DNA from 2 places in the Plantactinospora sp. B24E8 genome. Region 2 is predicted to be linked to the other one. Evidence: riboswitches for the same ligand, from Rfam matches in the RefSeq annotation. Region 2 holds a riboswitch; the other holds the start of a gene.
What was found. Region 2 has a riboswitch for S-adenosylmethionine ahead of ABGB21_RS34935 (aminotransferase class V-fold PLP-dependent enzyme). Riboswitches for the same ligand answer to the same signal wherever they lie in the genome.

Region 1 (15,572 bases), on a different contig from region 2:
ATCCGGGATTCGCCGCCCACTACGACGGCATCCGCGCCGGCCTGGCAACGTGGTTCCGGCGGAGTATCGACGCCGCTGCGCGCGCCCATGGCATCGACCCCGACACCGCTACCTGGCGGTAGCGGCGCGGGCGACACCGGATCGGGCGGGGCGGAGATCCGTCGGTATCGTCCAGTCATGTCGCTCACTGATCCCATGCTGGCCGTCGCGGCGGCGGAGGCGGGTGCCGAGATCGTCCGGAACCGCTACGGCGCCGAACTGGAGCGCGTCGAGAAGTCCGCGGGGGATTTCGCCACCGCCGCCGACCTGGAGGCGGAGCAGGCCATCCTCGACCTGCTCCGATCCGCCCGTCCGGACGACGCCGTGTTGGGTGAGGAGAGTGGACGGAGCGGCGCCGGCGATGCCGACCGGACCTGGCTCGTCGACCCGCTCTGCGGCACGCTGAACTTCGCCGCCCGGACCCCGCTGGTCGCGGTCAACGTCGCGTTGCGCACCGGAACCGACGTCACGGCCGCGGCCAGCGCCGACCCCTTCGCCCGCGAGGTGTTCTGGACCGACGGCGACCAGGCGTACGTCCGTCGGGACGGGGTGGACGAGAAACTGCTCCCGTCCGGTGGGTCCCGGCTGGTGGACGTCAACCTCGACCCGCCGTTTCCGAGTTTCCGGGCCGTACGACTGCTGGCGGACGAGGGCTTCGCCGAGCGTTTCCTTCCCCGGGTGCTCTCCACCACCCTCGCCGTCGCCTGGGTCGCGGCCGGGCGGCGGGCGGCGTACGTGACCGACGGCGACCTGCGGGACAGCGTGCACTTCGCCAGCGGCATCGCCCTGTGCCGGGCGGCCGGCTGCGTGGTGACCGGCCTGCGGGGGCAGCCGGTGCACACCGGTGCCGGCGGGCTGCTGGTGGCGGCGGACCAGGAGACCCACGCCGCGCTGCTGGCCCTGGTCGAGCGGCAGTTCGGGAACTGAGAGCGGGATGGGGGACGGGGACCCGCGATGAGTGGGAACGAACCGGCCGACGGATTCGCCGCGAGCCGGTACCGGTACCTCCGTCCGCCGGTCGGGGACGGACGCTACTGCGTCGGCAACGTCACCGAGTGCTACGACTACACGGACGACGGCGGGGTACGGATCCCCTGGGGTGGCACGATGACGCCGGAGGAGGCGGCCCGGGTGCGGTCCCTGCACCTGCGCCCGTCCCGGGCACAGTTGCGGAGGCCGAGGCTGCCGGCGTTCCTGCCCGACCTGGGGAACCTCGCCGCGCTGCACCTGCCGACGCCGCTGGTGCCCCTGCTGACCCCGACCGGCGTGCCGGCCGGCCTGCCCACCCTCGTGATCAGCCACGACCACCTCTCGCCGGTCCCGGAGGCGCCGCTGGCCGCCGATGCCGTCCTTCCCGGACTCCGCGCGGTCATGTTCGTCAACTCCAGTCCCGTACCGCCCCTCGCCCAGATCCTCGACCCGCTGCCCCCGCTCGAGTTCCTGTCCACCGCCCTCGGTGATGACGAGGTGCTCCGGCAGATCCGGGACCTGACGACGCTACGTCACCTGGAACTGGCCCACCTCGGAAACGTGGACGTCTTCGCGCACATCACCGCTCCGCTGCGGGCCATGGAGATCGGCGGCACCGGGACCCGTTTCCCGGTCGCCCGCCTCGCCACCCTCCCGACCCTGCGCGCGCTGCGACTGAACGGACTCCGGGCCGAGATCGACTGCCGGGTCTTCCGGGAACTGCCCGAGTTGGTGGAACTCACCATCCTGAACAGCAAGCGGATCACCCACGTCGAGGCGTTGCTGGAGTGCCGGAAACTGTCCCACCTCAGCCTCACCAACTGCGGCAACCCGTTCCGGAAGGGGATCGGGGAGCGGTTCCGGGACGGGCGGTTCGACCACCTGGACATCAGATACGCCTGACCGGATCGGGCGGTGGTACCAGAGCCGGGGCGGGGGCGACGTCAGGTGCGGGCCGGCGGTGCGGTGCTCTCGCGTACGACCAGGGTGGTGCTGAGTTCGACCCGGTGCTGGAGGAGCGGCTCACCCGCGGCCACCGCGAGCACCATCTCGGCGGCGGTGGCGCCCATCTCGGCGAGCGGCTGCCGGACGGTGGTCAGCGGCGGCGAGCACCAGCGGGTGTTGTCGATGTCGTCGAAGCCGACCACGCTGAGGTCCTGCGGAATCCGCAGGCCGAGTTGCGCGGCCGCCGCGTACAGGCCGAGGGCCTGCAGGTCGTTGCCGCAGACCACGGCGGTCGGCGGGTCCGCCAGGTGGAGCAGTTCGAGACCGAAGTCGCGGCCGCGTTCGAAGAAGAACCGGCCGCTGCGGACCAGCCGCTCGTCGAGCCGCAGCCCGGCGATCTCCATCGCCGCCCGGCACCCCTCCAACCGGGCCCGGGCGGCCACGTAGTCGGGTGGCCCGCTGATCACCGCGATCCGGCGGTGGCCGAGATCGAGCAGGTGACGGGTGGCGGCGATGCCGCCGCTCCAGTTCGTCGCGCCGACCGACGGGATGGTGTGCATCGGTTCGCCGGTGGGGTCGAGGGCCACCAGCGGTATCCCGCTGGCGGCGAGCTGGGCGTGCTGCTCGGGTGTGAACCGGGAGAACGCGGCGATCACCCCGACCGGGTGGCGGGCCAGCAGCTGCTCCGCCCAGGACCGGCCCGGCGCGGTGCGGCCGTTCGCCTCGATGAACCCGACCGCCAGCTCGTGCCGTCGGGCGACCTGTTCCACCCCGCGCATGATCTGGATCGCCAGGTGACTCTCCAGGCCGTAGAAGACCACCTCCAGGGTGGCGCTGGCCGGTGTCTTGTCCGGGCGCCGGTAGCCGTGCTCGCGGAGCAGCGCCTCCACCCGTCGCCGGGTTTCCAACGCCACCCCGGACCGGCCGTTGAGCACCTTGGACACGGTCGGCTTCGACACCCCGGCCAGTTCGGCGATGCTCGCCACGGTCGGTTCTCCCCGTCGGCGTCCCCGCCGTGGCCCGTCTGTTATCTGCCCCGCCACGTGCCGCAGTGTACGCAGTCGGTGACGTCTTCATCCATCATCGTCGCTGCATGTCTCGATCGTTCTCGTCCGGCCGGTGAGAATGCGCAGGTCAGTGCTCCTGAGTGGTGGTCAGGGCGACGGCAGGGTGTAGGTGCCGTCGGCGCCACGGACGAGCGGCGTCACGGCCACCACGGCATCCAGGTTGATCGGTCCGTAGATGTGCGGAAAGACCACACCCGGCGCCACCTCGTCGTCGCGTACCGGTGCGGAGAGCCGGGTCGGGTCGATGCCCAACAGGAGTAGCGGGCCGGCGTCGGCGTAGAACGCCTCGGCGACCCCGAGGACCTGGTCCCGGCGGGCGGCGTGGACGAAGCCCTCCTCGGCGAGGGTGCGGCCCCGGGTCGAGACCCGGTAGTCCCCGCTGGCCTGGGCCGCCGTCCAGTCCGCCGCCTCGGCGATGTGGAAGATCACCGCTGGACTGTACCGCTCCGGTCATCGACCAGGTTGGACGTATTGACGCTCTGGTAGCAGGTCGGTAACCTCTGGACAACCCGCCGCAAGAACTAAACAAACCTCTGCTCTTTTTCCGACTAACAGCCGCAACTTCTACCCCGATGGCATCCCATCGGGGTAGATCCGCCTGCGCTCGTGGGACCACCACCCCGGGCACCGTCCGCTCCGGAAGGAACAGCGATGAGACGATCCAGACGTGTCCCGGGGGTGGCGACGGTCGTCGCGGCCACCGTGGTCGCCACCGTCGGGCTGTCGGCACCAGCCACCCCCGCCGCCGCCCGACCGGACCTGCCGGCCGACCGGCCGGTCCGGATCCTCGCCGAGGGCAACCTCGCCCAGGGACGACCCACCCAGGCCAGTGGTCACGCCGACGTCTACGCCCCGTCCCGGGCGGTCGACGGCGACCAGGGCAGCTACTGGGAGAGCGTCAACCACGCCTTCCCGGGCTGGCTACAGGTCGACCTCGGCTCTTCGGTCACCGTCGACCGGGTCGTGCTGCGGCTGCCGACCTCCGGCTGGGGCACCCGGACCCAGACCCTGAGCGTGCAGGGCAGCACCAACGGATCGTCCTTCACCGACCTGGTCGGCTCGCGGACGTACACCTTCGACCCGGCGGTCGACGGAAACTCGGTGACGGTCAGCTTCACCGCGACCACCACCCGCCACGTCCGGGTCAGCATCAGCGCCAACAGCGGATGGCCGGCCGGGCAGCTCTCCGAACTGGAGGTGTACGGGCCCAGCGGCGGCCCCACCGACACCACCCCGCCCAGCGTGCCCGGCACCCTGTCCTACACCCAGTCGGGTACGACGATCCGGCTGAGCTGGGGCGCCTCGACCGACAACACCGGCGGCAGCGGCCTCGCCGGGTACGACATCCACCGCAACGGCGCGCTGCTGCAGACGGTCGGCGCGGTGACCACCTTCGAGGACAACCCGCCGCTCTCGACGACGGTCTCCTACCAGGTACGGGCCCGCGACGTCGCGGGCAACCTCTCCGCGCCCGGCAACACCGTCACCCGTACCGGCAGCCAACAGCCGGGATGTCAGAACGTCGCCCGGGGCAAGCCGATGACGGCGACCGGCTCCACCTTCGTCTACACCCCGGAAAAGGCCAACGACGGGGCACTGGACACGTACTGGGAGGGAGCCGCCGGCTTCCCGCAGTCCCTGACCGTCGCCCTCGGCGCGAACCACGCGGTCACCGGGGTCAACGTCAAGCTGAACCCGGACCCGGCGTGGGGCACCCGTACCCAGAACTTCCAGATCCTCGGCCGTGACCAGGCCTCGGGCACCTTCACCAACCTGGTCTCGGCGGCGAACCACCAGTTCGTCCAGGGCAGCAACGTGGTGTCGATCCCGGTCACCGCGACCACCGCCGCCGTGCAGTTGCGGTTCAACAGCAACACCGGCGCACCGTCCGGACAGGTGGCCGAGCTGGAGGTCTGCGGCACCCCGGCGGCCAACCCGGACCTGGTGGTCACCGCGGCGACCTGGACGCCGACGGCGCCGACCGAGACGACCCCGATCACGCTGGCGGCCACGGTCCGCAACACCGGCTCGGCGGCCGCCGCCGCGACCACGGTCAACTTCAGTCTCGGCGGCACGGTTGTCGGCAGCGCGCCGGTCGCCGGGCTGGCGGCCGGCGCCTCGGCCACCGTCACCCACCAGGTCGGTACCCGGCCGCAGGGCAGCTACCCGGTCGCGGTGGTGGTCGACCCGACGGACACGGTGATCGAGCAGGACAACGGCAACAACAGCCTCACCACCACCTCGCCGCTGGTCGTCGCCCAGGCGCCCGGGCCCGACCTGCAGGTTTCCGGCATCACCGTCAACCCGACGAACCCGGCCGTCGGCGCGACCGTCACCTTCACGGTGGCGGTGCACAACCGGGGCACCACCGCGACCGGCGCGACCACCGTCACCCGGCTCGTGGTCGGCGGCACCACCCTGAACACCAGCACCCCGTCGATCCCCGCCGGGGCCACCGCCCAGGTGCCGATCAGCGGCAGCTGGACGGCGACCAGCGGCGGCGCCACCATCACCGCCACCGCCGACGCGACAAACGTCGTCGCCGAGACCAACGAGGGCAACAACATCGGTACGCGGTCGATCGTCGTCGGTCGCGGCGCGGCCGTCCCGTGGGTGTCGTACGAGGCCGAGGACGGGCGTTACCAGGGCACCCTGCTGGAGGCCGACCCGCTGCGGACCTTCGGACACACCAACTTCGCCACCGAGTCCTCCGGCCGCAGGTCGGTACGGCTCACCGGCACCGGACAGTTCGTCGAGGTCACCTCGACCAACCCGGCGAACGCCATCGTGGTCCGCAACTCGATCCCCGACGCGCCGGGCGGCGGCGGCACCGAGGCCACCATCAGCCTCTACGTCAACGACACCTTCGTCCGGAAGCTGACGTTCTCGTCCCGGCACAGCTGGCTCTACGGCAACACCGATGAGCCGGAAGGACTGACCAACACCCCGCAGAGCGACGCCCGACGGCTCTTCGACGAGTCCCAGGCGCTGCTGTCCCAGACGTATCCGGCCGGCACCCGGTTCCGGTTGCAGCGGGACGCGTCCGACACGGCCGCCTTCCACATCATCGACCTGGTCGACCTGGAGCAGGTGGCGCCGGCGACGGACCAACCGGCCGGCTGCACCTCGATCACCGCGTACGGCGCGGTGCCGGGCGACGGCATCGACGACACGGCGGCCATCCAGCGGGCGGTGACCGACGACCAGAACGGGGTGATCGGCTGCGTCTGGATCCCGGCCGGGCAGTGGCGGCAGGAACAGAAGATCCTGACCGACGACCCGTTGAACCGGGGACAGCACAACCAGGTCGGCATCCGCAACGTCACCATCCGGGGCGCCGGGATGTGGCACTCCCAGCTCTACACGCTGACCGAGCCGCACCTGGTGGTCGGTGGCATCAACCACCCGCACGAGGGCAACTTCGGCTTCGACATCGACGACAACACCCAGATCTCGGACATCGCGATCTTCGGCTCCGGCCGGATCCGGGGCGGACCCGGCGGTGCCGAGGGCGGCGTCGGGCTCAACGGACGGTTCGGCCGCAACACCAGGATCAGCAACGTCTGGATCGAGCACGCCAACGTCGGCGCCTGGGTCGGTCGCGACTTCGACAACATCCCCGAGCTGTGGGGACCCGGTGACGGGCTGGAGTTCACCGGCATGCGGATCCGCAACACGTACGCCGACGGCATCAACTTCAGCAACGGCACCCGCAACTCGCGGGTTTTCAACTCGTCCTTCCGGACCACCGGTGACGACGCGCTCGCGGTCTGGGCCAACCCGTACGTCAAGGACCAGTCCGTCGACATCGCCCACGACAACCACTTCGTCAACAACACCGTCCAGTTGCCGTGGCGGGCGAACGGCATCGCGATCTACGGCGGTTACGGCAACTCGATCGAGAACAACCTGATCTACGACACGATGAACTACCCGGGCATCATGTTGGCGACCGACCACAGCCCGCTGCCGTTCTCCGGGCAGACACTGATCGCGAACAACGCCCTCTACCGCACCGGCGGGGCCTTCTGGAACGAGGACCAGGAGTTCGGCGCCATCACACTCTTCCCGGCGACCCGGGACATCGTCGGGGTCACCATCAGGGACACCGAGATCCACGACTCGACGTACGACGGCATCCAGTTCAAGACCGGTGGCGGCAACATGCCGGGGGTGGTGATCAGCAACGTCCGGATCGACCGGTCCAACAACGGCGCGGGCATCCTCGCGATGGGCGGCGCCCGGGGCAGCGCGACCCTGACGAACGTGACCATCACCAACTCGGCCACCGGCAACATCGTGGTCGAACCGGGATCGACCTTTGTGATCAACGGCGGCTGACCCGACCGGCACCGGCGGACGTGCTCCCGAGGCGCCACGCGTCGGGAGCACGTCCATGACCGCCCACGGCCGCCCGCCGTGCTCGGGGGCGACCCCGTCCCGGCTTCCGGTCAGTCCTCGGCCTGCCGGCGCAGGAACTCGCGTTTGAGCTGTTCCCGGTGCTCGTGATCCCGCTTCCGCCAGTCGGCCATGTCCGCCTCGGAACGCTGCCGTACCTCCTGCTCGGGATCCCAGTCGATCCCGAGGTCGCGGATCTCCCGGTAGACCATCTCGGCCGGCACCCGGAGCCGGCGCAGTCGGGCGAGGAGGTCGACCGTGTTCAGCCCGGCCAGGGAGACGGTGACGGTCTCGGCGGAGTCGTAGAGCACGGTCGCCTGCCACTGGGCCGGTGGTGCTCCCTCGATCCGCAGCGCGACCGCCTGGTGGGGCGGGGTCGCGGAGGCGAGGAAGACGAGGACCGGATCGTCGGAATCCACACCGGCGGCGGTCCTACCCGGAGGGCCGACGGTTCGTCGTCGCCGTACCCGCGCGGGAGACCGCCGTCAGCGCACCCGGGGGAGGACCGTCAGAGCACCTGGGAGAGGAACTGCCGGAGCCGGGGACTGCGTGGCGCCGCGAAGAGTTCGGCCGGTGGGCCGGCCTCGACCACCCGGCCCTGGTCCATGAAGACGACCTGGTCGGCGACCTGCCGGGCGAACCCCATCTCGTGGGTCACCACGACCATGGTCATGCCCTGTCCGGCCAGGTCGGCCATCAGCGACAGCACCCCCTTGACCAGTTCCGGATCGAGCGCCGACGTCGCCTCGTCGAAGAGCATCACCCGGGGTGACATCGCCAGGGCCCGGGCGATCGCCACCCGCTGCTGCTGACCGCCGGAGAGCCGGCCCGGTCGTACGTCCGCCTTGTGCCGTAGGCCGACCAGGTCGAGCTGGCGCAGTGCCACCTCGTCGGCCTCGTCCCGGGAGAGGCCCTTGAGCTGTCGGAGGGCCAGGGTCACGTTGCGCCGTACGGTCATGTGCGGGAAGAGGTTGAACTGCTGGAACACCATGCCGATCCGCTGGCGCAACTCGTCCGGGTCGCCGGAGAGCACGCTCTGCCCGTCGAGCAGCACGTCACCACGGTCCGGCTCCAACAACCGGTTGATGGTCCGGAGCAGGGTCGACTTCCCGGAACCGGACGGGCCGATCACACACGCGGTCTCGCCGCGGCCGACCTCCAGGTCGACGCCGCGCAGCACCGGATTGCGTCCGAACGCCAGGTGGACGTCCCGGGTGGCGACGCTCACCGACTCGAAGACCCGGCCGGCGGCCGGGTCGGACGAGACGGCCGGCGACGTCAGGTCGGTCACCGCCACGGTCCGGTTGTCGCCGACCCGGTCCGTCGACGGCTCGGCTCGGTCACCGTCGGACATGGGGGCCTCCCTCCGTCGACGTGGGCAGTGGGGTCTCGCCGGCCGGCGCCAGCGGATCCTCGGGCTCCGGCCCGGCGGCCCGACCGTCGCGCAACCGCCGGTCGACCCAGTTCACGAGGTGGGTCAGCGGCACCGTGATGGCCAGGTAGCACAGGCCGGCGAGCAGCAGCGCCGACTCGTTTCCGGTGTTCGCGGCGTAGTCCTGGCCGATCCGGAACAGCTCCCGCTGGCTGGCCACCAGGCCGAGGAAGTAGACCAGGCTGGAGTCCTTGATCAGGGCGATCAGCTGGTTGACCCAGGCCGGCAGGACCCGGCGTACGCCCTGCGGGATGATGACCAGACGCATCGCGGCGGCGTGTGACAGCCCCAGGGCCCGGGTCGCCTCCAGCTGGCTGGCCTCCACGCTCTGGATGCCGGACCGGAAGATCTCCCCGATGTACGCCGCCGCGATCAGCGACAGGGCCAGGATGCCGAGCGGGTACGGGTTGGGTCCCCACCAGGCGAGCCCGAGGGGGGCCAACCCGACCCCGATCAGCAGGATGGTGACCGCGGCCGGCAGCCCCCGGAACACATCCGTGTAGATCCGTGCCGGCCAGCGCAACCATCGGGTCCGGGCCAGGCCGGCGACGGCCAGCAGCATGCCGAGCAGGGTCCCCAGGATCGCGGAGACGAGCGCCAGCAGCAGCGTGTTACGCAGCCCGACCGTGAGCATCTCGGGTAGCGCCTCGCGCATCGACTCCAGGTCGAAGAACGTCTCCCACAACGTCCTCAGCGTCTCCATCGCTCCACCTGTCTCTGCTCGCTCGTCTCCTGTGGAGGGTCAGGCCGCCGGCGTACCGGTCGGGCTGGCCGGCGCGGTCGGGGCGCCGCTCGGCGTGCTGCCAGCGCCGGCCTGCACCGGTGGGAAGGTCACGGTGCCGCTGCCCGGCTTGAAGGTCTCCGGGATCGGCCGACCCGGGTAGTACTGGTCCTGGAGGCGGGTCCAGGTGCCGTCCTGGACCACCTCGTCGAGCGCCTTGTTCAGGGCCTCGCGCAGCGGGTCGTTCCCCTTGGCCACCGCGAACGCGGTCGGCGCCGAGCTGAGCTGCTTCTCGGCCAGTACGATCTTCCCGCCACTGTCCTGCGCGGACTTCTCACCGATCTCGGCCGGGGCGATCCAGGCGTCGGCGGTCTTGGCCTTGAGTTGGTTGATCGCGCCGTTGTAGTCCGGCACCCGGACCGGGTCGAGCCCTTCGGCGGTGGCGTAGTCGTCCTGGACGGTGCCCTGCACCACCACGACCCGCTTGCCCTTCAGTTCGGCGAAGCTCCTGATCGGCGAGCCGGCCGGTACGTCGAGTCCGAAGTAGCCGAAGTCGTAGCCGTTGGTGAAGTCGACGGTCTTCTTCCGCGCCTCGGTGATGGTGATCGAGGACGAGCCGGCGTCGAACTTGTGGTTGTTGACCTGGGCGAGCAGTGCGGAGAACTCGGTGCCGACGAACTCGACCTTCAGGCCCAGCCTCTGCGCCACGGCGGTCATCAGGTCGTTGTCGAAACCGGTGAACTTCCCGTCCTTGAGGAAGACGTTCGGCGGCGCGTCGGTCAGCGTGCCGACCCGCAGCGTGCCCGGTTGCAGCAGGTCGTACGGGTTGTCGGCGCTGTCGGCGGAACCTCCGCCGCAGGCCGCGACCGCACCGAGCAACGCGACGGCGGCGACCCCGGAGAGCAGGCGGGTGGTCAGGGTGTTGAGGCGCATTGTGTGGAAACTCCAGGAAATATCCGGCGGGCGACGCCGACACGGACGCGCGGCCCGCGACCGTGCACCGGTCGTGGGCGTGCCGCAGCGTCGAGGTCAACCGCCTCGAGGGGATCAATCAGATGGTCGGAGATCCGCCGACCGGCGGGCGGGGTCAGGCGTGACCGCGACAGAGCATGGTGCTGATCCGGCACAGGTCGACATGTCGACGCCACCGGTGCCAGGTGACATGGAGCCGGCTCGACCGCTCGGCCCGGGTGGTAGGCACTGCGAACCTCCATCGGTCCTGGCGGTAGCACCCGCACCCGTGGTGGGGGGTTGCTGCGACGTCGACGAGCCAGGTCTCTCGGTCGCTCTGGATGGCCGGTGCAGAGTCTACGCAGCCGGTGGCCCGACGTTCCAACTGGTCAGCGCGGTTGGCGCTGTAATCCTTGCCACGCTTCGCCCGGCCGCCTGGCCGGGAGGGCCCCTTCCGTGCCACCGGCTACCGCCCGGGCGGCAGGAAGGTGCCCTCCGGACCGTTCAGACCTAGCGGACCGTGATGGTCAGATGACTCGACATCGTGGCTCCGGCGCTGTCGGTGACCGTCAGCCGGGCCGTGTAGGTACCCGGCCGGGCGTACGAGTGGGTGGCCGAGGTGCCGTGCACGACCGGGGTGTTGTCACCGAAGTCCCAGGCCCGGTCGGTGATGGTCCGCCCGGCCGCCGGGGTGGCCGTACCGGTGAACGCCACCGACAGCGGCGCCGTCCCGGTCCGGGGGTTCGCGGTGACCGAGACCGTCCCGCCGGTCTCCCGTTTCACCCCCGCGCCGTTGAAGCGCAGCCAGTCCAGGGAGAGCAGGTCGGGTGTGCCGCCGGCCTGCGCCGGGTTGACGAAGACCAGGTAGAGGGTGAACGTCCCGCCCGGGTTGGCCAGGTTGACCGTCGGCGAGACCACGTTGTCCCAGCCGCCGGTGCTGCCGACCGGCATCGTGCCGAGCAGCTGCCCGGTCGGCGAGTCGGCCCGGAACTCGACGGTGCCGCCGGTGCTGCCCGAGCTGACCGCGGCGGTGACCGAGCCGATCCCGGTCAGGTTCACCGGACCGAAGCTGATCCACTCGCCGTGGTCGACGTCGCCGACCCGCCGGCCGGCCCGGGCGGTCGTCCGCTCCAGCACCTGGATCCCCTGGGCGGCGTCGAAGTGCTCCGCCTCCCTGTTCTTCGGCTGCAACTCGTGCCAGACCGAGCCGACCAGCGCCAGCACCCCGCCGGCCGCGCCGCCGTCGGTGTACTGGGCGGTCAGCACCGTGTAGAGGTTCTGGCCGGGCCCGTGTCCGTCCCCACCGTTCGCCTCCGTGGTGACCGTGCCCGAGCAGCCGAGGTAGTTGTCCATCGGGTGGCTGTGGCTGTCGTGGCCGAGGTGGGTCTGGGTGACCACCCGGTCGCAGGCGATGCCGCTCTCCTCCGGGTCGGTGACCGTCACCGCGTACGGGATCTGGTCGCCGAAGTCGAAGAAGCCGCCGTTCGGCACGCTCAACGCCACCGCCGGCCGGGTGTTGCCGACCGTGATCTGCGCGGTCGCCACCGAGCTGAGCCCACGGGCGCTGGTCACGGTCAGCCGGGCGGTGAACTGACCCCGCTCGGAGTACGTGTACGTCGGGTTCGTCGCCGTCGAGTCGGTGTCGCCGTCCCCGTCGAGGTCCCAGGCGTACGTGATCGGCGTGCCGTCGGCGGAGGCGGAGCCGGTACTGGAGAACCGCACCGTCAGCGGTCCCGGGCCGCTGTCGCGGTCCACGCCCACCTTCGCCACCGGCGGCCGGCCGTTCGCCACGTAGTCGATCCGGTAGATCCCGGCGCCCTCGTTGCTGCCGCCCCGGCCACTGCCGCTGCCGACCCCGAAGTCGATCACGTAGAGCGAGCCGTCCTGGCCGAACTCGGCCTCGAAGGGCTGGATCCAGCTCATGTCACCGAAGATCCCGTTGATCGACTGGAGGTCGCCGACCCGGGTCGGGCCGAAGCGCGGGTCGGCGAAGGTCTGCGCCGTGTCGTGGATTGACAGCGTCTTCCACCACTGCCGGGTCAGTTCGTAGACGATCCACTTGCCCTCGTAGTACTCCGGGAACTTCGTCGGTCTGGGGTTGGCCGGGTCGTAGTCGTAGACCGGGCCGCTCATCGGCCCGCCGCCGCCGGTGCCCAGCTCGGGGAAGGCGGCCGAGGCCGAGTAGGCGTACCAGACCAGTGCCGGGCGGGCCGCCGGCAGGTTGGTCAGCCCGGTGTTGTTCGGCGAGTTGTTGACCAGGGCGCCGCAGTCGAACTTCGGCCCCGGCGTCGAGGTGGCGAAGTTGTAGTCGTTGAACGGCACGTTGTCGCCGGTGCAGTACGGCCAGCCGTAGTTGCCGGCACTGGTGATCCGGTTGAACTCCACCGTCCCCTCCGGCCCCCGGTTCGGGTTGGCGGCCCGGGCGTCCGGCCCGTAGTCGGCGACCAGCAGCGCGTCGGTGAGCGGGTCGACGGTGATCCGGAACGGGTTGCGCATCCCCATCGCGTAGATCTCCGGCCGGGTCCGGGCCGTACCGGGGGCGAAGAGGTTACCGGCCGGCACCGCGTACGTCCCGTCGGCGCGGGGGGTGATTCGCAGGATCTTGCCCCGCAGGTCGTTGGTGTTCCCGGAGGTGGCCTGCGCGTCCCAGGCCCGCCGGCCGGCCCGCTCGTCGATCGGGGTGAAGCCGCCGGACTCGAAGGGATCGGTGTTGTCCCCGATGCCGGCGTAGAGGTTGCCGTGCCGGTCCATGGCCAACGAGCCGCCCATGTGCGAGTTGGCCCGGCCCTCGCCCCGGTAGGTGGGGATGGTCAGCAGTCGCCGCTCGCTGCCCATGCTGATCGTGTCGCCCGCGACCGTGAACCGGGACAGGTTGAGCTGGTTGGCGGTCTTGTCCGACCAGAGCAGGTAGAGCCAGTTGTTGGTGGCGAAGTTGTTGTCCAGGGTCAGCCCGAGCAGCCCGTCGGACTGGCTGGTCTGGGTCGGGGTGTAGGCGAAGTCGACAAGCGTACGGACGGCCAGTGTCTCCTGGTCGATGACCTTGACCGCGCCGGTCCGCTGGATGTAGAAGACCCGCCGGTCCGGTGCCACCGCCAGCTCGAACGGGTCGGCCAGGTCCTCGGTAACCAACGGCACCCGCTGGAAGTCGCCGGTCCGGGTGGCGCCGCAGTCGCCCGGCACGGCGCCGGCCGCCCACTCGATGCCGCCGCGCAGGTGGGTCAGGAACGCCGGCTCGGCGAAGGCGGAGCCGGCGTGCCCGCCGGCGGTGAACCAGGACCGGCCGCCGTCGTAGTTCTGGCACCACGAGTACGCGTGGTCGTGCCCCTCGTCCAGCCCGGGGATGCCGTCCCGGACCTTGACCTGGGCGAGGGTGTGCACCTTCCCGGTCGGGTTGGTGCGCCAGTTGTACCACTCCTCGCCGCGCTCCCACAGCTCCGGCAGGTCCTTCGTGGACGGGTGCGCGTCGTCCAGCACCTTGATCCGACCGGGGTACGTGCCGCCGGTGGCGGAGAAGTCGGGATGGAAGTCGAAGATGGTGCCGACCAGGCCCTCGTACCAGGCCCAGTCGCGTTCGCTGGCCGAGGCGGCGTGCAGCCCGACCCAGCCGCCACCGGCCCGGACGAAGTTCTGCAACGCGACCCGCTGCGCCGCGTCGAGCAGGTCACCGGACTCCGGGGTGGAGTTGGTGTTGTTGAAGACCAGCGCGTCGAAGCGGCCGAGGTTGGCGTCGGTGAAGGCGGCCGCGTCGGTGGTCGCCTCGACCTCGAAGTTGTGCTCGGCGCCGAGCCGCTGGATCGCGGCGATGCCGGCCGGAATCGAGTCGTGGTAGAAGTTCGTCGTCTTGGAGAAGACCAGGACCCGGAACCGGGGTGCGGCCGAGGCGGGGACGGGCGCCGTGCCCAGCAACAGGGTCACGATCGCGAGCAGGGCGAGGACGGTCGTGCGGTGGCGTCTCATACGGGCGCTCCCGGACTGGAGGAACGGGGAAATGGAAAGCGCTTACCGCCGCCGACCTGCCCAGCCTAAGGGAACCAATTTCGATACGTCAATCTCCGGCGTCGCGCCGCCCGTCCGGACCCGCGCGGGTGGTGCGGGTCAGCGGCCCTCGGCCAGGTCCATCGCCCGGTAGATCCGCTGCTCCGAGATCGGGTACGGCGTACCGAGCGCCTGGGCGAAGACGTTGACCCGCAGTTCCTCGATCATCCAGCGGATCTCCCGGACCGCCTCCTCGTTCCGGCGGGCCGGGGGGAGGGCGGCCAGCATCTCCTGGTACTCCTTCTGGACCTGGGCTATCCGGGCCTGCTGCTCCCGGTCCCGCCCCGGGTTCTGCGGCAACCGGTCGAGGCGGCGCTCGATGGCGGTGAGGTAACGCGGCAGGTCGGCGAGGCGGGCGTACCCGGTCTGGGTGACAAAACCCCGGTGCACCAGGGCGGAGAGCTGGGCCCGGATGTCGGCGAGTGCGGACACCAGGGCCAGGCTGTTGGTCCGGCCCAGCCGCTGCTCGACCGCGTACGCGGTGGCCAGCACCCGACGTACCCGGTCGACCACCGCGAAGGTGGTGTCGATCAGGTCGGCCCGTACCCGGTCCCGCAGGGCCGTGAAGCCCTCGGCGTCCCAGGCCGGTCCGCCGGCGTCGGCGACCAGCTTGTCGACCGCGGCGTCGGCGGCATCCTCCAGCAGGTCCTGCACGGTGCGGTGCGGGTTGCGGCTCAGCGCCAGTTTGGCCTCGTTGCTCAGCCGGCCCTGCAGGAACTTCGCCGGCGAGCCGAGGCCGAGCCGGAGCAGCCGTCGGGTGCCGGCCCACATCTGCACCTGCTGCTCGGCCTCGGTCTCGAAGACCCGGACCGCCACGCTCTCGCCCTCGTCGGCCAGCGCCGGATACGCCGTCACCAGGTAGCCGCCCCGGACCTGTTCGATCGAGCGGGGCAGGGTGCCGATGCTCCACTCCCGCAGCCCGGTCCGTTCCACCTCCGGCGCGGCGGCGGCCACCATCCGACGTACCTGGGTGGTGAGCTGGCGTTGCAGCGCCGGCAGGTCCTTGCCCTCGGCG
Region 2 (15,572 bases):
GCCGAGCGTGCGGGAGCCGCAGAGCCAGGCTGTCAGCAGTGCGATCCAACCCCCGGCGATCGCGAGGGCGACGCTGCGTTCGGCCCAGGCGAGGGCGAGCACCGCCGCCGCGACCGGGAGCAGCGGGGTCAGCAGGCCGGGCCACCAGAAGTCCGGGGTGGCGGCGCCGAGGTGGTCGGCGGCGATCCGCCGTTCCGGTACCGCCGCGAGGACGGCGAGCAGTGCCAGTACGCCGAGGCCGGTGGCGGCGAAGACCGGCCAGGCGACCCGTAGGCCCAGCCGGCGGGCGCGCCAGGCGTACCAGGCGCCGGTCGCCGCGAAGAGCAGCGGGATCCCGACGAACCAGAAGACGTACGACAGCACCGGGTCGTGTTGCTCGTCGCGCAGCCCCGCCCAGTAGGGGTGACTGATGGTGATGCTGGTGGGTGTTCCGAACGGGGTGCGGTAGAGCAGGCTGCTGGCCAGCAGCAGCGTGGCGACACCGAGCGCCGGCAGCCAGGCCCCGGCGTGTGCCCTGTCCCGGGTACGACTGCGGAGTCGGTCCAGTTCGGCGAGCGTACGGGCCGGGTGGGTGTGCTCCGGTGGGTGCATGACCGCCCCCTTACTTTGCATCCGTTATCTACTCTGCGATGCAAAGCATATGCCTGTCGACACCCCAGGACAAGGAGGACCGGTCACCGGAGTTGGTCGGCGAGGGGCACTGCCCCGACGAGAAGCGACAGGAGGGGGCCTTCCCCACCGACGGTGGGCGGCTAACGTGGACGGGTGCGTGACCCCAGCGTTTCCCGGAACACGGCCGGAGAGTTGTCACCCGCCCGTCGGGCGGCCGACCTGCGACGGCTGCGGAGTGAACGGTTCGACGTACTCGTCATCGGTGGTGGGGTGACCGGGGCGGGCGCCGCGCTCGACGCGGCCTCCCGGGGGCTGAAGGTGGCGCTGGTCGAGGCCCGTGACTACGCCGCCGGCACGTCCAGCCGGTCCAGCAAACTCATCCACGGCGGGCTGCGCTACCTGGAACAGCTGGAACTCGGGCTGGTCCACGAGGCGCTGACCGAGCGGGGCCTGCTCGCCACCCGACTCGCGCCGCACCTGGTCCGTCCGGTGCCGATCCTGGTGCCACTGCCGGCCGCGGACGGACCCACGGCGCTGCCGAAGCGGGTCTGGCGGCGCTCCTACTACGGCACCGGGGTCGCCGCGTACGACGCCTTCGCCGGGATCTTCGGCGGCGGGCGCGGCATGCCGCTGCACCGGCACCTCAGCCGGGAGGGCACCCGCCGGATCTTCCCGAGCCTGCGCGCCGACGCGGTCTCCGGGGCGATCCGCTACTACGACGGCCAGGTCGACGACGCCCGGCTGGTGGTCACCCTGGCCCGGACCGCGGCCAGCCTCGGCGCGGCCGTGGTGACCAGCGCCCGGGTCGTCGGCCTGAACCGGCAGGCCCGCGAGGTGACCGGGGTACGGGTCCGGGACATGGAAGCGCCGGCGCAGGGGAACGGCGAACCCGCCGAGTTCGAGGTGAACGCCCGGACCGTGATCGCCGCCACCGGGGTGTGGAGCGACGACATGTCCGAGCTGCTCGGCGACGTCGGCGTCCGGCGCGGGCTGCGGGTCCGCGCCTCCAAGGGGGTGCACCTGGTGGTGCCCCGCTCGGCGATCACCGGCGAGGCCGGGCTGATCCTGCGTACGCCGACCTCGGTGCTTTTTGTCCTGCCGTGGGGCGGGCACTGGATCATCGGCACCACCGACACCGACTGGCGGCTCGACCGGGCCCACCCGGCCGCCTCGGCCCGCGACATCGACTACCTGCTCGACCAGGTCAACACCGTGCTCGACCGGCCGTTGACCACCGACGACATCGAGGGCGTCTACGCCGGGCTGCGCCCGCTGCTGACCGGCGAGGCGGACTCGACGTCGAAACTGTCCCGCGAGCACGCGGTCTTCGAGCCGATGCTCGGGCTGCTGCTGGTCGCCGGCGGCAAGTACACGACGTACCGGGTGATGGCCGCCGACGTGGTCGACAAGGCGGCCCGCCGGCTCGGCAACGTCCGCGCGTCCCGCACCGCCGACCTGCCGCTGCTCGGCGCCGACGGGTACGCCGCGCTGTGGCGGGACCGGGCCGACCTGGCCCGCCGACACGGCGTACCGGCCGGGGTGGTGGAACACCTGCTGGAGCGGTACGGCAACCTGACCGGCGAACTCCTCGCCATGGTCGACGCCGAGCCGCTGCTCGGATCACCGCTGGCCGGGGCACCGGAGTACCTCGCCGCCGAGGTGGTGTACGCGGCCCGGGCCGAGGGCGCGCTGCACCTGGACGACGTGCTGACCCGGCGTACCCGGATCTCGTTCGAGACGCCGCACCGGGGTGCCGAGTCGGCCGAGCAGGCGGCCGAACTGATGGGCCGGGTGCTCGGCTGGGACGCCTCGGTACGGGCCCGCGAGGTCGAGCACTACCTGGCCCGGGTGGCGGCCGAGCGGCAGTCGCAGCGGATGCCGGACGACGCCACCGCGGACGCGGCCCGGCTCGGCGCTCCCGACGTACGCGGTCTGGCCGCCGACCGTGGCGCGGGTGTCGGGCCGGACGGGGCACAACTGTCGGGTTGAGCGACGGGCCGGCCGGGGCGGCTGACTAGACCACCTTGCCGGGGTTGAACAGTCCGGTCGGGTCGAGGGCGTGCTTGATCGCCTGGTGCACCCGTACCCCGACCGGACCGATCTCCCGGGCCAGCCAGTCCCGCTTCAGCAGTCCCACCCCGTGCTCGCCGGTGCAGGTGCCGCCGAGCGAGAGCCCCAGCTCCATGATTGCGTCGAAGGCCCGCCGGCCGCGGGCCACGCTGGCCGGGTCGGCCCGGTCCACCACGATGTTCGGGTGCATGTTGCCGTCCCCGGCGTGCCCGACCACCCCGATCGGTACGTCGCACTCCTCGGCGATCCGGGCCACCCCGTCCAGCAGCGCCGCCAGCGCGTCCCGGGGTACCGCGATGTCGTCGATGACCAGCCCGCCGTTGCCGCCCGGGAACGCCTGCGCGGCGAACCGCTCCATCGCCGGGTGGGCCAGCCGACGTGCCTGGAGCAGCGCGGACGCCTCCTCGGCGTCGGTCGCCGCGTAGACCTCGTCGGCACCGCTGGCCGTACAGACCTCGGCCAGTCGGGCCAGGTCGGCGGCGGCCCGGGGCCCGGTGTCGGCGGCGGCGAGCAGCAGCGCGCCGGCGTCGGTCCGCAACCCCATCGGCCGGTACGCCTCGATCGCCCGCAGGTGTGTCCGGTCCAGCAGTTCCAGCAGGCTCGGGCTGAGCCCCTGGGCGGAGATCCCGGCGACCGCCCGGCCGGCGGCGGCGGTGGACGGGAAGACCGCGACCAGGGTCAGTGACTCCTCGGCCGCCGGGCGCAGCGAGACCGTCACCTCGGTGATCACGCCGAGGGTGCCCTCCGAACCGACGAAGAGCCGGGTCAGGTCGTACCCGGCGACCCCCTTGGCGGTACGTCGCCCGGTCCGCAGCACCTCGCCGTCGGCGAGCACCACCTCCAGGCCGAGGACGTACTCGGTGGTGACGCCGTACTTGACGCAGCACATGCCGCCGGCGTTCGTGGAGACGTTGCCGCCGATCGTCGACGACTCCCACGAGCCCGGGTCGGGCGGGTAGCGCAGCCCGTGCTTGGCGACCGCGGCCGCCAGGGCGGCGTTGACCACCCCCGGCTGCACCACACCGATCCGGTTCACCGGGTCGATCTCGAGAATCTCGTCCATCGCCGTCATGGAGACCACCACCGCGCCGTCGACCGCGTTCGCGGCCCCGGCCAGGCCGGTCCGGGCCCCCTGCGGCACCACCGGTACGCCGTACGCCGCGGCGGTCCGGACCACGGCGACCACGTCGGCGGTGCTGCGCGGCCGGACCACCACGGCCGGCATGCCGGCCACGCAGAGGTCGGCCTCGTCGCGCTGGTAGCCGCGGAGCAGGTCGGGATCGGTCAGTACGGCGGATTCACCGAGTGCCGCCCGCAGGTCGTCGAGAAGATCCGGCATGGTGGGCAGGCTAGTCGGCCGACGACCTGTCGACCATGGTCGGTTTCGGACCGCCACTGTTAGGAAGGTTCGGAAGCGGGTAGTCCCCGCCATGCGCACCGTCCGGGACACCGTGGCAAAAGCGCCGGTCGACCTGGACCTGGACCGGGAGCGGATCAGCCAGCTGGCGAAGGAGTTCCGGAGGCGCTCCAGGGCCACGGTGAAGGACCGCTGGCACGCCGTACGGTTCAACCTGCTGCTGTCGGTGCAGGCCTCGGTGGCGGCGGCGCTGGCCTGGACCGCCTCGCACGAACTGCTGGGCAACCCGTCGCCGGTCTTCGCGCCGATCTCCGCGATCGGCACCATCGCCTCCTCGGTCGGGCAGCGGTTCCGCCGGACCGTCGAGCTGATCATCGGCGTCGCGGTGGGGATCGGACTCGGTGACCTGCTGGTCCTGCTGGCCGGACGTGGCGCGTGGCAACTCGGCCTGATCGTGCTGCTCTCGATCGTGGTCACCATCTTCCTGGGCGGCGGTCCGGCGGTGGTCACCCAGGCGGCGGCGACCGCCGTGCTGATCGTGACCGTCATGCCCTCCATGTCGAACGTCGAGGCGCCCCGGGTGATCGACGCGCTGATCGGTGGGGCCGCCGGGCTGGTGGTCATCGCGCTGGTCCTGCCACTGAATCCGCTCCGGGTGGTGGACCGGGCGGCCCGGCCGGCACTGGGCCGGCTCACCGAGGAGCTGACCGAGACCGCAGAGGCGCTCAGAACCCGGGACGCGCCCCGGGCGCAGCGGGCCCTGGACCGGCTGAACGAGGTCGAGGAGCACCTGCAGGGCTTCGAAGAGGCGCTGGAGGGCGGCCGGGAGACCTCGATCCTGTCGCCGGTGCGCTGGCACCGCCGGCCGGCGCTCACCCAGTACGTGGAGAGTTCCCAGTTCATCGAACACGCGGTGCACAACAGCGGCACGCTGATCCGGCGCGCGGTCACCGTGCTGGAGGACGACGAGCCGGTGCCGGAGGAGTTGGCGACCGCGGTGGCGCTGCTGGCCGACGCGGTGAAGCTGCTTCGCAAGGATCTCGGGATCGGCATCGAGCCGGAGGCCGCACGGGAGCAGGCGCTGCAGGCGATCGGGCAGGCCGGCCGGGCGTACGACGAGGGGGTGGGGTTCTCCGGCAGCGTGGTGGTCGCGCAGGTCCGGACCGCCGGCAGTGACGTGCTCCGGGCGACCGGCATCGAACGGACCGAGGCGAACCGGCTGGTGCGGCTGGCGGCCGGCGGGCACCCCGACGACGCCACCCAGGCCGCCCAGAAGGCGGCCCGCGAGGGCCAGACGACCCGGTCGGGCGGGCAGCGTCGCCGCCGGGCCATCTGATCCGACCAGCCTGACCCGCCGGCCGGCTCTCTGATCCGGCCGGCCTGACCTGCCGGCCGGCTCAGCTGGCGCCGGTGAGCGTACCCAGGGCGGTCAGCAGGCGGTCGACGTGCTCGCGGCCACTGCCCAGGCCGATGCTGGCCCGCAGCGCCGTGCCCGGCAGGTCGGTCCGTCCGGTTCGGGTGGCCGCCTCGGTGAGCAGGCGTCGGGCCAGCGGATGGGCACAGAACTTCCCGTCCCGGACTCCGATCTGCCACCCCCGGGCGAGTTCCGCGGCGACCTCCGCCGAATCCCGGCCGGCGACCACGAACGACACGATCCCGACCCGGGGCGCCTCGGCGGCGAAGGTACGCAGTTCGCACACCTGCGGCAGCGCGGCGAGTCCGGCCCGCAGGTGGGCGAGGAGGGCCTGCTCGTGGGCGTACAGCGCGGCCCGGTCCGCAGCCTCCAACGCCGTACAGACAGCGGCCAGCGCGACCGCGCCGAGCAGGTTCGGGGTGCCCGCCTCGTGTCGGGCCGGCCCGGTCGTCCACCGGACGTCGTGGGTGGCGGTGCCGACCGCCAGGGTGGCCCCGCCACCGGCCAGGTACGGCGGGGCCGCGTCCAGCCAGTCCGACCGCCCGGCCAGTACGCCGACCCCGAACGGGGCGTACAGCTTGTGTCCGGAGACCGCGACGTAGTCCACGTCCAGCGCGCCGAGGTCGACCGGGGCGTGCGGGGCGAGCTGGGCCGCGTCCAGGGCGATCCGGGCGCCGTACCGGTGGGCGGCCAGGGCCAGTTCCGCGACCGGCCAGACCTCCCCGGTGACGTTGCTGGCCCCGGTCACCGCGACCAGGATCGGCCCTGTCCCGTCGGTGCCCCGGCGCAGTTCCCGTAGGGCGGCGTCGAGCGCCCGGACGGCTGCGGCGGGGGAGTCGGGGACCGGCAGCCGGACCGTCCCGGTGGGCCACGGCAGCAGGTTGGCGTGGTGCTCGCCGCCGAAGGTGACCACCCGGGCACCGGGCGGCAGGGCCCGGGCCAGCAGGTTCAGCGCGTCGGTGGTGTTGCGGGTGAAGATGACGTGGTCACCCGCGCGGACGCCGAGGAAGTCGCCGACCTGTTCCCGGGAACGCTCGTAGGCGAGGGTGCTGCGCCGGGACAGCGCTCCGGCGCCCCGGTGCACACTGCCGTACCAGGGCAGAAGTTCGGCCACCGCGTCGGCGGCGGCCCGGGCGCACGGCGCGGTGGCGGCGTAGTCGAGGTTGACCTGCCCGGGTACGCCGAGCACGTCGAGCGGCCTGGCACCCGGCACGGTGCGGCCGTTGTCCGGCACGGCGACGCCGGCGGCCGGCGCGTTCCCGGCCTCCCGGGGTGCGGTACGGCGGGAACGGGACGCGAGGGTCGTACTCATCGGGGTACCTCCGGCAGTCCAGGGACCCCGGAGTGGGATTGGGTCGGGGCCCGCGCTTGCCTGGCGCGGCGGTGCGACCAGGCCCGGTCATCACCCGGGGCACCCCACCGCGAACCTCGACGAGGGTTGCCGGCCAGCAAGCCGGGGCTGAACGCTGGCACTCGTGACCTGCCGGTGAGCATAGCCGGAGCGGAAGTGGTGAGACCAGGCTCTGCCGGATGTGACTACGCTGACGTCATGGTCGACACCCCGCCACCCGGTGCGCCCACCTCCGCACCGTCGCCGGTTCCGCCGGGATCGTTCCCCCCGGCACCGCCCGGTGGGCTGCCGGTGGTCCAGGTCCGGTCGCCACGGTCCGGACTGGGGTGGCGCCGCATCCTGGTGCTGGTCGGGGTGATCCTGCTGATCGCCGGCTGCGCGGTGTTGATGCTGCTCACCCTCGGCCAGCGGCTCGGCATCACCGCGCTGGTCGTCGGACTGGTCGCGGCGATCGTGCCGGTGCCGGTCCTGGTCGCCTGTTTCCTCTGGCTCGACCGGTACGAGCCGGAGCCGGTCAAGTACCTCGTCTTCTGCTTCGGTTGGGGCGCGGCGGTGTCGACGTACGCGTCGCTGAACGTGAACGGGTTCGCGGCGGACCTGTTCCACTCGGCCGGACTGTCGGATTCGCTGGTGGCGGTCCTGGTCGCGCCCTTCATCGAGGAGCTGACCAAGGCGCTGGGCCCGATCCTGCTGCTGCTCTTCCGCCGCCGGGAGTGGTCCGGCATCACCGACGGGATCGTCTACTGTGGCCTGTCGGCGGTCGGGTTCGCGATGGTGGAGAACATCCTCTACCTCGGCGGACTCGGCTACGCCGAGGGCGCCAGCCAGTACGGCCCGGCCACCGGCACGATGAACGTCATCGCGATCTTCATCTCCCGGGTGCTGATCAGCGGCTTCGCCCACCCGCTCTTCACCGCGATGACCGGCGTCGGGCTGGGCGTCGCGGCCCGCTCCGCCGACCGGGCGGTCCGGATCACCGCGCCCCTGGCCGGCCTGCTGCTGGCGATGATCCTGCACGGCACCTGGAACCTGGCACCCACCCTCGTCGAGCAGACCGGGCAGCCGCTGATCATGCTCTACAGCTACATCAGCCTGATGGTGCCGATCTTCCTGGGCATGGTCGGGCTGGCCATCTGGCTGCGCGGCTGGGAGGGCCGACTCACCGAGCGCACCCTGCCCGACTACGTACGGGCGGGCTGGTTGACGCCGCCGGAGGTCGCCGCGCTGAGCAGTCTCGGCCGGCGGCACGCGGCCCGACAGTGGGCCCGCCGGGTGGCCGGTCCGCACGGTCTGCGGGCGATGCGCGGATTCCAGTACGCCGCCACCCGGCTGGCGCTGCTCCGGGACGGGATGGTCCGGGGCCTGGACGCCAAGCCGGCCGCGTTGGCCCGTTCGGTGGCCGAGGAGCGTCGCCTGCTCGACGAGCTGCAGGCGGCCCGGCAGGTATTTGTCGGCCGGGACCCGCAGGCGCCACCCGGGTTCTGGGACGGGACCCGCTACCACCTGACGTTCCCGGACGGGACCAGCCGGCCGGTGGAGGCGCCGAGCGAGCCGGTGGTGCCGATCCCGGTCGTGCTGGTGCCGGCGCCTTCTCCCGGCCCGGTTCCGGGCGGCTACGGCCCGTCCGGGTGGTACGGGACGGGCGGACCGTCGACGGTCCCGGGCGCCGGCCCGGGCCATCCGTCGCCGTACCGACCGTCCACGGGATTCTGAGCCGGGTCGCCACCGGCGCTGGCCGGCGGGCCTGTCAGAGGTAGAGGCCGGTGGAGTCGTCCTCGACCCGTCGGGCGGCAACCGCGTGCACGTCGCGTTCGCGGAGCAGCACGTACTCCCGGCCGTGCAGCTCCACCTCCGAGCGGTCGTCCGGGTCGAAGAGCACCCGGTCGCCGGAGACGATGGAGCGGACGTTCGGGCCGACCCCGACCGCGGTCGCCCAGGCCAGGCGGCGCCCCATCGAGGCGGTCGCCGGGATGACGATGCCGGCGGTCGAGCGCCGTTCGCCCTCAGCGCCCTCGGTACGCACCAGCACCCGGTCGTGCAGCAGGCGGATGGGCAGCCCGTTGTCGTTGTTCACGTCGGCGGTCACGTCGGGAAACGGTACCGTGCCCGGCGACCGCGTCGACCTGCGCCTCCTCGGCCCCACCCGGCCCGGGACGGTGCCGATCCCGGGGCCCGGCAGCCGCACGCGGTGCGAGCCGGGCTGTACCGGTCCGGCTACCGTAGGGAGGCCGATTCTCCGCCACCAGGGGAGGCACGGGTGGGTTCTCAGAACGGGGAGGTGCGCGTGAGCCGCTTCGAGCAGCTGCGGGCGAGGTTCCGTCGCGCCTACGCGTCCGGGCGGTCGGAGAGCCGGCCGTCGTCGCCGGCGGATCCGGGAGGGGTCATCGCGGCACCGCCGCCACCGCCGCTGAGCGAGGAGACGCCGCCGGTGGCGCACCACCCCTCGACGTCCAGCCGGGACGACGAGGACGTGCCGCACGCGCTGCGGATCGCCGCCGCCTGGTCGTGGCGGCTGATCGTCATCGGGCTTGTCGCCTGGGCCCTGCTCAAGGTGATCGGCACGATCCGGATCGTCATCATTCCGCTGGCCATCGCGCTGCTGCTCTCGGCCCTGCTGGCCCCGGCGGCCGGCTGGCTGCTCCGGGCCCGGTTCCCCCGGTCCCTGGCGACCGCGGTGGTGCTGGTCGCCGGTCTGGCGGCGGTGGTCGGCACCCTCACCCTGGTGGTGAACGAGTTCGTCCGGGGCGTACCGGATCTGAGCCGCAAGACCACCGACGGCATCCGGCAGATCCAGGACTGGCTGCGGACCGGGCCGCTGCACATGTCGGACCGGCAGCTCGACTCCTACATCGAGCAGGGCGAGCGCTGGCTCAACGAGAACACCCAGTCGCTGACCAGCGGGGCGGTCTCGACCGCCGCGACCGTCGCCGAACTGCTAACCGGCGCGCTGCTGGTGCTCTTCGCCACGTTCTTCTTCCTCCGCGACGGCGGCAAGATCTGGCGGTTCATCGTCCGGCTGCTGCCGGTCGCCGCCCGTTGGCGGGTGGACGACGCCGGGCGCGCCTCCTGGAACACCCTGGTCGCGTACGTCCGGGCGACCGTACTGGTCGCGTTCATCGACGCGGTCGGGATCGGCATCTTCCTCGTCGTCTTCGACATCCCGTTCGCGTTCCCGCTCGCCGCGCTGGTCTTCCTCGGCGCGTTCATCCCGATCGTCGGCGCCACCCTCTCCGGCGCGGTGGCGGTGCTGGTGGCCCTGGTCGACAGCGGCTGGGTCACCGCGCTGATCATCCTCGGCGTGGTGATCGGCGTACAGCAGGTCGAGGGGCACATCCTGCAGCCGTTGATCATGGGTCGGGCGGTGGCGATCCATCCGCTCGCGGTGATCGTCGCCATCGCGGCCGGTGTGGTGCTGGCCGGGATCGTCGGTGCGCTGGTCTCGGTGCCGCTGGTCGCCGTGCTGAACACGGCGGTACGCCGGCTGGCCCACCGGCGGCGACCCGAGGTGCCGCCGGACGCCGTGGTGGTGGCCCCGACCGCCCCCTGACCGCCGCCGGTCGGCCGGGGCCGCCCGTCCCGGCCGGGTCGGTACGCCGCCCGGCCCCCCGTCCGTCGGGTACGGCCGGCGCGGGCCGGCTCAGCCGCGGCCGAGCCGCTCCAGGGCGCCCCGGGCGATGTCCGGCCGGGTCGTGTACCAGAACGGCGGCAGCGAACGCCGGAGGAACGGGCCGTACCCCCGGGCGGTCTCCAGCCGGGAGTCGAGCACCGCCACCACGCCCTTGTCCTGCATCGAGCGGATCAGGCGACCCACCCCCTGGGCCAGCCGTACGGCGGCGATCGGCACGCTGACCGCGGCGAACCCGGACCCGCCGGCGGAGTCCACCGCCGCGGCCCGGGCCGCCGCCAGCGGCTCGTCCGGCCGGGGGAACGGCAGCCGGTCGATCACGACCAGTTGACAGGCGTCACCCGGCACGTCCACGCCCTGCCACAGCGACATCACCCCGAACAGGCAGCTCGCCCGGTCCTCCCGGAACTTGCGGACCAGCAGCGGCAGCGCCTCCTCGCCCTGCAACAGGATCGGCAGGTCGGTACGGGCCCGCAGCAGCTCGGCGGCCTGCAGTGCGGCCCGCCGGGACGAGAACAGCCCGAGGGTACGACCACCGAGTGCCCCCACCAGCGCGAGCAGTTCCTCGCCGGCGGCGGCCGGCAGGCCGGAGGCGCTGGGGCGGGGCAGGTGCGCGGCGACGTACAGGATGCCCTGCCGGGCGTAGTCGAACGGGGATCCGACGTCGAGGGAATGCCAGCCCGGACCCGAGTCCACCGACCCGGACCGGTCCGCGGCTCCCGGCGGCTCCGGAGCCGGCCGGCCGGCGCCCCGGTCCGGGGTCGTTCCCGGCGTCGTCGGGCCCGTGCCCCGGCTCTTCGCGGCCATCGCCGACGCCATCGCCGACGGGGCGGGCGGGGGCGTCGTCGGCAGCTCCAGGCCGAGCGACCGGGCCACCGTGTCGAACCGGCCACCGAGGGCCAGGGTGGCCGAGGTGGCGACCACGGTGCGCTCGTCGTACAGGTGGGTGGCGAGCGTGCCCGCGACCGAGAGCGGCGCGACCACCAGGGCGCGACGACCGACCGGCCCCTCGGGCTTCTCCACCCACGCCACGTCGTGGTCGGCCTCCTCCAGCAGCCGCTGGGCGGTCGTCGACAGCTCGTCCAGCACCGCCTTGGCCTGCTGTTTGCGGACCGGATCGGGATCGTCGGCCTTGATGTCGCCGATCTTCTCCAGCGCGCCCCGGGTGGCGGCGTCGAGCAGGGTGCACGCCTCCCGCAGCGGGGCCGGCAGCCCGCCGGTGATCCGCCCGGCCGGCGCCTCGGTCAGCCCGACCGCCAGCGCGTCGCCGGCCGCGACGAGCGCTTCGGCCAGCTCCGGGTCGACCAGCGGTCGGGTCCGTTTCGCCGCCCGGTCGATCAGCTCGGGGACCAGTTCGGCCTGGGCCGCCGAGGAGACCCGGTCGGCGAGCTCGTGCGCCTCGTCGACGATCAGCAGCTTGTGCGGCGGCACGATGTGCCGTCCGGCGAGCATGTCGACGGCGAGCAGGCTGTGGTTGGTCACCACCACGTCCGCCTCCCGGGCCCGGGCCCGGGACGCCTCCGCGAAGCACTCCGCGCCGTACGGGCAGCGGGAGGCGCCGACGCACTCCCGGGCCGGCATCGACACCAGCCGCCAGGCCTGGTCGTCCACGCCGGGGTCCAGTTCGTCCCGGTCGCCGGTGTCGGTCTCCATGGCCCAGTCCCGCAGCCGCTGGATCTGTTTGCCGAGCCGGCCCGCCTCACCGAGCCACTTGGTGCCGCCGCCCCCACCCCGGGCCGGGGCGTCGAAGAGGGTGTCCTCCGGCTCGTCCTCTGTGGAGTTCTCCAGCCGGGCCAGGCACAGGTAGTGGTGCCGACCCTTCAGCACCGCGAAGGTCGGTCGCCGGCCGAGCAGCGGCTCGACCGCGTCGGCCAGCCGGGGCAGGTCGTGGTCGACCAGCTGGGACTGCAGTGCCAGCGTGGCGGTCGAGACCACCACCGGGCCGTCGACGGTCAGCGCCGGGGCGAGGTAGGCGAGCGACTTGCCGGTGCCGGTGCCGGCCTGGACCAGCAGGTGCTCGCGGGACTGGACGCTGCGTTCGATCGCGGTCGCCATCTGCTGCTGCCCGGGCCGGGCGGCACCGCCGGGCACCGCGCCGACCGCTGCGGTCAGCAGGTCGAGGGCGCCGGGCCGGTCGCCGCGTCGCCGCCGCCCGGATCTGCCGGTCGGGCTCCCGTCGGACCCGGTGGCGGCGCCGGCCTCCGTCGCCGTCGGGCCGGTCGTGGTGGGTGGGCTGGCGTCGGTGGCGGGCGCGGTCACTGTGCGACCGTACCCGTCGGTCCCGACACCGGGTGCGCTCCCTCGGCCGGCGGGTCCGCCGCTTCGCCCACCCGGGGTACGCCCCCGACCGCCAAGGGCCGGCCGACGCCGGAGCGCCAACCGCCACGCCGTCAGTCTCCTGATGTTGTCGAATGCGACGTCTACCGGACGCTTCGCACACGGCGGGTAGTGGGGACGATCCGCTAGGGTGCGGACATGTCGAGCGATGTGGTCCGGGTCGTCTATCGCAAGTACGACGGCACCCCGCACCGGGACTACCCCGCCCGCCGGCTGACCGAGGACGAGCTCGGCGTCTGGCTCGGCGTGACCGCCGGCACCCACTCCATCTACCACGGCCGACCGTCCGTCGAGCAGATCCCGTTCGTCCTGCTCGTCCCGCACGACGCCTGGTGGACGACGATGTTCAACCCGCCGCCGCGGACCAGTGAGGTCTACTGCGACATCGCCACCCCGGCCCGCTGGGAGGGGGACACCGTGCACCTGGTCGACCTCGACCTGGACGTGGTACGCCGCCGGAGCACCGAACTGGTGGAGCTGCGTGACGAGGACGAGTTCGCCGAGCACCGGATCCGGTTCGGTTACCCGGACGAGCTGGTGACGCAGGCCCGGGCGGCGGCGCAGTGGCTGTACGGGGCGCTCGGTGACGGCACCGAGCCGTTCGGATCGGCGTACCGGAAGTGGCTGGCCCTGGTCGTCTGACCGTCCGGCCGGGGCCGTGGTGGCCGGTCCGACCTCACGGCGCGGGAGCGTCGCTCGGGTGCAGCGGTGGCACCCGGGTCAGCTTCTCCGGATTGACCTGCTGGTAGAGCCCGGTGATCCGGCCGTCCGCGACCGTGCACCAGAGGACCCCGTGCAGGGGCAGTCCCGGCCGGTAGTCGGCCGCGATCTGCACGCCCGGGAAGCCGTTCACCAGCACCGGCACCGACCGCAGGTGGCGTACCTGCCAGGTCGCCGTCGACCGTTGGACCAGGCCGAGGGCGAAGCGGGCCACCTTGTCGGCCCCGGTCACCGGGCGGCGTGCGGTCGGGAAGATCCCTCCACCGTCGCCGACGTAGACCACGTCGGGGGCGAGCACCGCGAGCAGCCGGTCGAGGTCGCCCGCCTCGGCGGCGGCCAGGAAGGCGTCGAGCAGGCGCCGGTGTTCGGCCGGGTCGGCGGACTGCCGGGCGCCACCCTCGGAAACCGCCCGCCGGGCCCGGGCGGCGAGTTGCCGGGCGGCGGCCGGGCTGGTCCCGAGCGCGGTCGCGATCGCCGGGAACGGCACGGCGAAGACGTCGTGCAGCACGAACGCCACCCGCTGCTCGGGGGAGAGTCGTTCGAGGAGCACCAGCAGGGCGATTCCCACCTGTTCGGCGCGTACCGTCCGTTCGGCGGGGTCGGCGGCGAGCCCGGCCGCCCCGCCGGTCTGCCCACCGGCCGGCCCGACCTGGTCGGCGGGGTTGACGACCCGGTCGACGATCGGCTCGGGCAGCCACGCACCGGGGTACGCCTCCCGGCGTACCCGGGCGGAGCGCAGCACGTCGAGGCAGAGCCGGGAGGCCGTGGTGGTGAGCCAGGCCCGCAGGTCACGTACCTCGGCGCGGGCCTGCGGGGTGGCCAGCGCGACGGCGTACCGGAGCCAGGTCTCCTGTACGACGTCCTCCGCCTCGGCCCGGCTGCCCAGCATCCGGTAGGCGACCGCGGTCAGGTGGTCCCGTTCGGCCTCGAACTCCGTCGCCAGGTCCCGCACGTCGGCCTCCCCGTCCGCTCTCCGGAGTGCTCGCTACGACGATGACAGAGGGCGGTCGGCGCGGTGTGACCGGGCGGGCCGGACAGATTCCCGGCCCGGGTCCGGGTGTCGTCGGGCACCGTTGCGGGTACCGGTGATTCCTGACTGATTGTTCTGTTCCGGAGGTTGGCGCCGGTCCCAAGGTGAACAGCAGGTGAATGACGGGTGAACCGGCTCTGACCAGGGGTGGGCCGGGGAAAATCCCGATCCGAGGTTTCCTAGCATCTCCCAGGGGCAGCCTCTTGCGGCCCGCCACCCGTCCGCCGACGCAACGAGGTCCGTGCCGTGAAGTTTTCGCTCCGCCCCTCCGAGGGCGCCTTCTACGAGTTGTTCACCCGAGCCGCCCACAACCTCGTGCGTGGCACCGAGCTCCTCAACGAGCTGGCCCTGCCCGGGGTCGACGTCCAGTCGGTCAGCGAGCGGCTCAGCGAGGTCGAACACGACAGCGACCAGATCACCCACGAGCTCTACAAGAAGATCAACTCGACGTTCGTCACCCCGTTCGACCGGGAGGACATCTACCGGCTCGGGTCGCTGCTCGACGACGTGATGGACCACCTGGAGGCGGTCGGCAGCCTGCTCTACCTGTACGGGCTGACCAAGCTCCCGTCACTGCCCCGGGAGATGCACGAGCTGGTCAACGTCCTCGACCAGCAGGCCAAGCTGACTGCGGACGCGATGCCGCGGCTGAAGGCGATGAAGGACCTCGAGGACTACTGGATCGAGTGCAACCGGCTGGAGAACGACGGCGACCAGGCGTACCGGATGCTGCTGGTCCGGCTCTTCTCCGGCGAGTACGACGCGCTCACCGTGCTGAAGATGAAGGAGGTCGCCGACGAGCTGGAGGCCGCCTGCGACGCCTTCGAGCACGTCGCCAACACCGTCGAGACCATCGCGGTCAAGGAAAGCTGACCGGTGGAACCTGAACTCATCGCCGTGCTGGCGGTGATCGCGGTCGCGTTGGTCTTCGACTACACCAACGGCTTCCACGACGCCGCGAACGCGATCGCCACCAGCATCTCCACCCGCGCCCTCACCCCCCGGGTGGCCCTGGCCATGGCGGCCATCGGCAACTTCATCGGCGCGCACTTCGGC

Region 1: another riboswitch for S-adenosylmethionine. It lies ahead of ABGB21_RS05725 (ABC transporter substrate-binding protein); the one in region 2 lies ahead of ABGB21_RS34935 (aminotransferase class V-fold PLP-dependent enzyme).

The regions. Positions count from the first base shown of each region.
Region 1 covers NZ_JBDPMH010000002.1:416,544-432,115, forward strand. Annotated here, with positions in the region: partial or broken gene ABGB21_RS05680 (TipAS antibiotic-recognition domain-containing protein) at 1-122, shown strand, start outside; gene ABGB21_RS05685 (inositol monophosphatase family protein) at 178-966, shown strand; gene ABGB21_RS05690 (hypothetical protein) at 994-1,911, shown strand; gene ABGB21_RS05695 (LacI family DNA-binding transcriptional regulator) at 1,953-2,939, opposite strand; gene ABGB21_RS05700 (DUF952 domain-containing protein) at 3,108-3,449, opposite strand; gene ABGB21_RS05705 (CARDB domain-containing protein) at 3,672-7,361, shown strand; gene ABGB21_RS05710 (hypothetical protein) at 7,472-7,837, opposite strand; gene ABGB21_RS05715 (amino acid ABC transporter ATP-binding protein) at 7,927-8,772, opposite strand; gene ABGB21_RS05720 (amino acid ABC transporter permease) at 8,759-9,553, opposite strand; gene ABGB21_RS05725 (ABC transporter substrate-binding protein) at 9,593-10,504, opposite strand; SAM riboswitch class I at 10,779-10,870, opposite strand; gene ABGB21_RS05730 (ThuA domain-containing protein) at 11,033-14,479, opposite strand; gene hrpA (ATP-dependent RNA helicase HrpA) at 14,618-15,572, opposite strand, start outside.
Region 2 covers NZ_JBDPMH010000049.1:15,181-30,752, forward strand. Annotated here, with positions in the region: gene ABGB21_RS34915 (hypothetical protein) at 1-591, opposite strand, end outside; gene ABGB21_RS34920 (glycerol-3-phosphate dehydrogenase/oxidase) at 766-2,601, shown strand; gene ABGB21_RS34925 (FAD-linked oxidase C-terminal domain-containing protein) at 2,627-4,021, opposite strand; gene ABGB21_RS34930 (FUSC family protein) at 4,134-5,375, shown strand; gene ABGB21_RS34935 (aminotransferase class V-fold PLP-dependent enzyme) at 5,437-6,765, opposite strand; SAM riboswitch class IV at 6,813-6,934, opposite strand; gene ABGB21_RS34940 (PrsW family intramembrane metalloprotease) at 7,003-8,517, shown strand; gene ABGB21_RS34945 (co-chaperone GroES) at 8,552-8,890, opposite strand; gene ABGB21_RS34950 (AI-2E family transporter) at 9,062-10,351, shown strand; gene ABGB21_RS34955 (ATP-dependent DNA helicase) at 10,442-12,544, opposite strand; gene ABGB21_RS34960 (DUF402 domain-containing protein) at 12,905-13,408, shown strand; gene sigJ (RNA polymerase sigma factor SigJ) at 13,443-14,438, opposite strand; gene ABGB21_RS34970 (DUF47 family protein) at 14,763-15,389, shown strand; gene ABGB21_RS34975 (inorganic phosphate transporter) at 15,393-15,572, shown strand, end outside.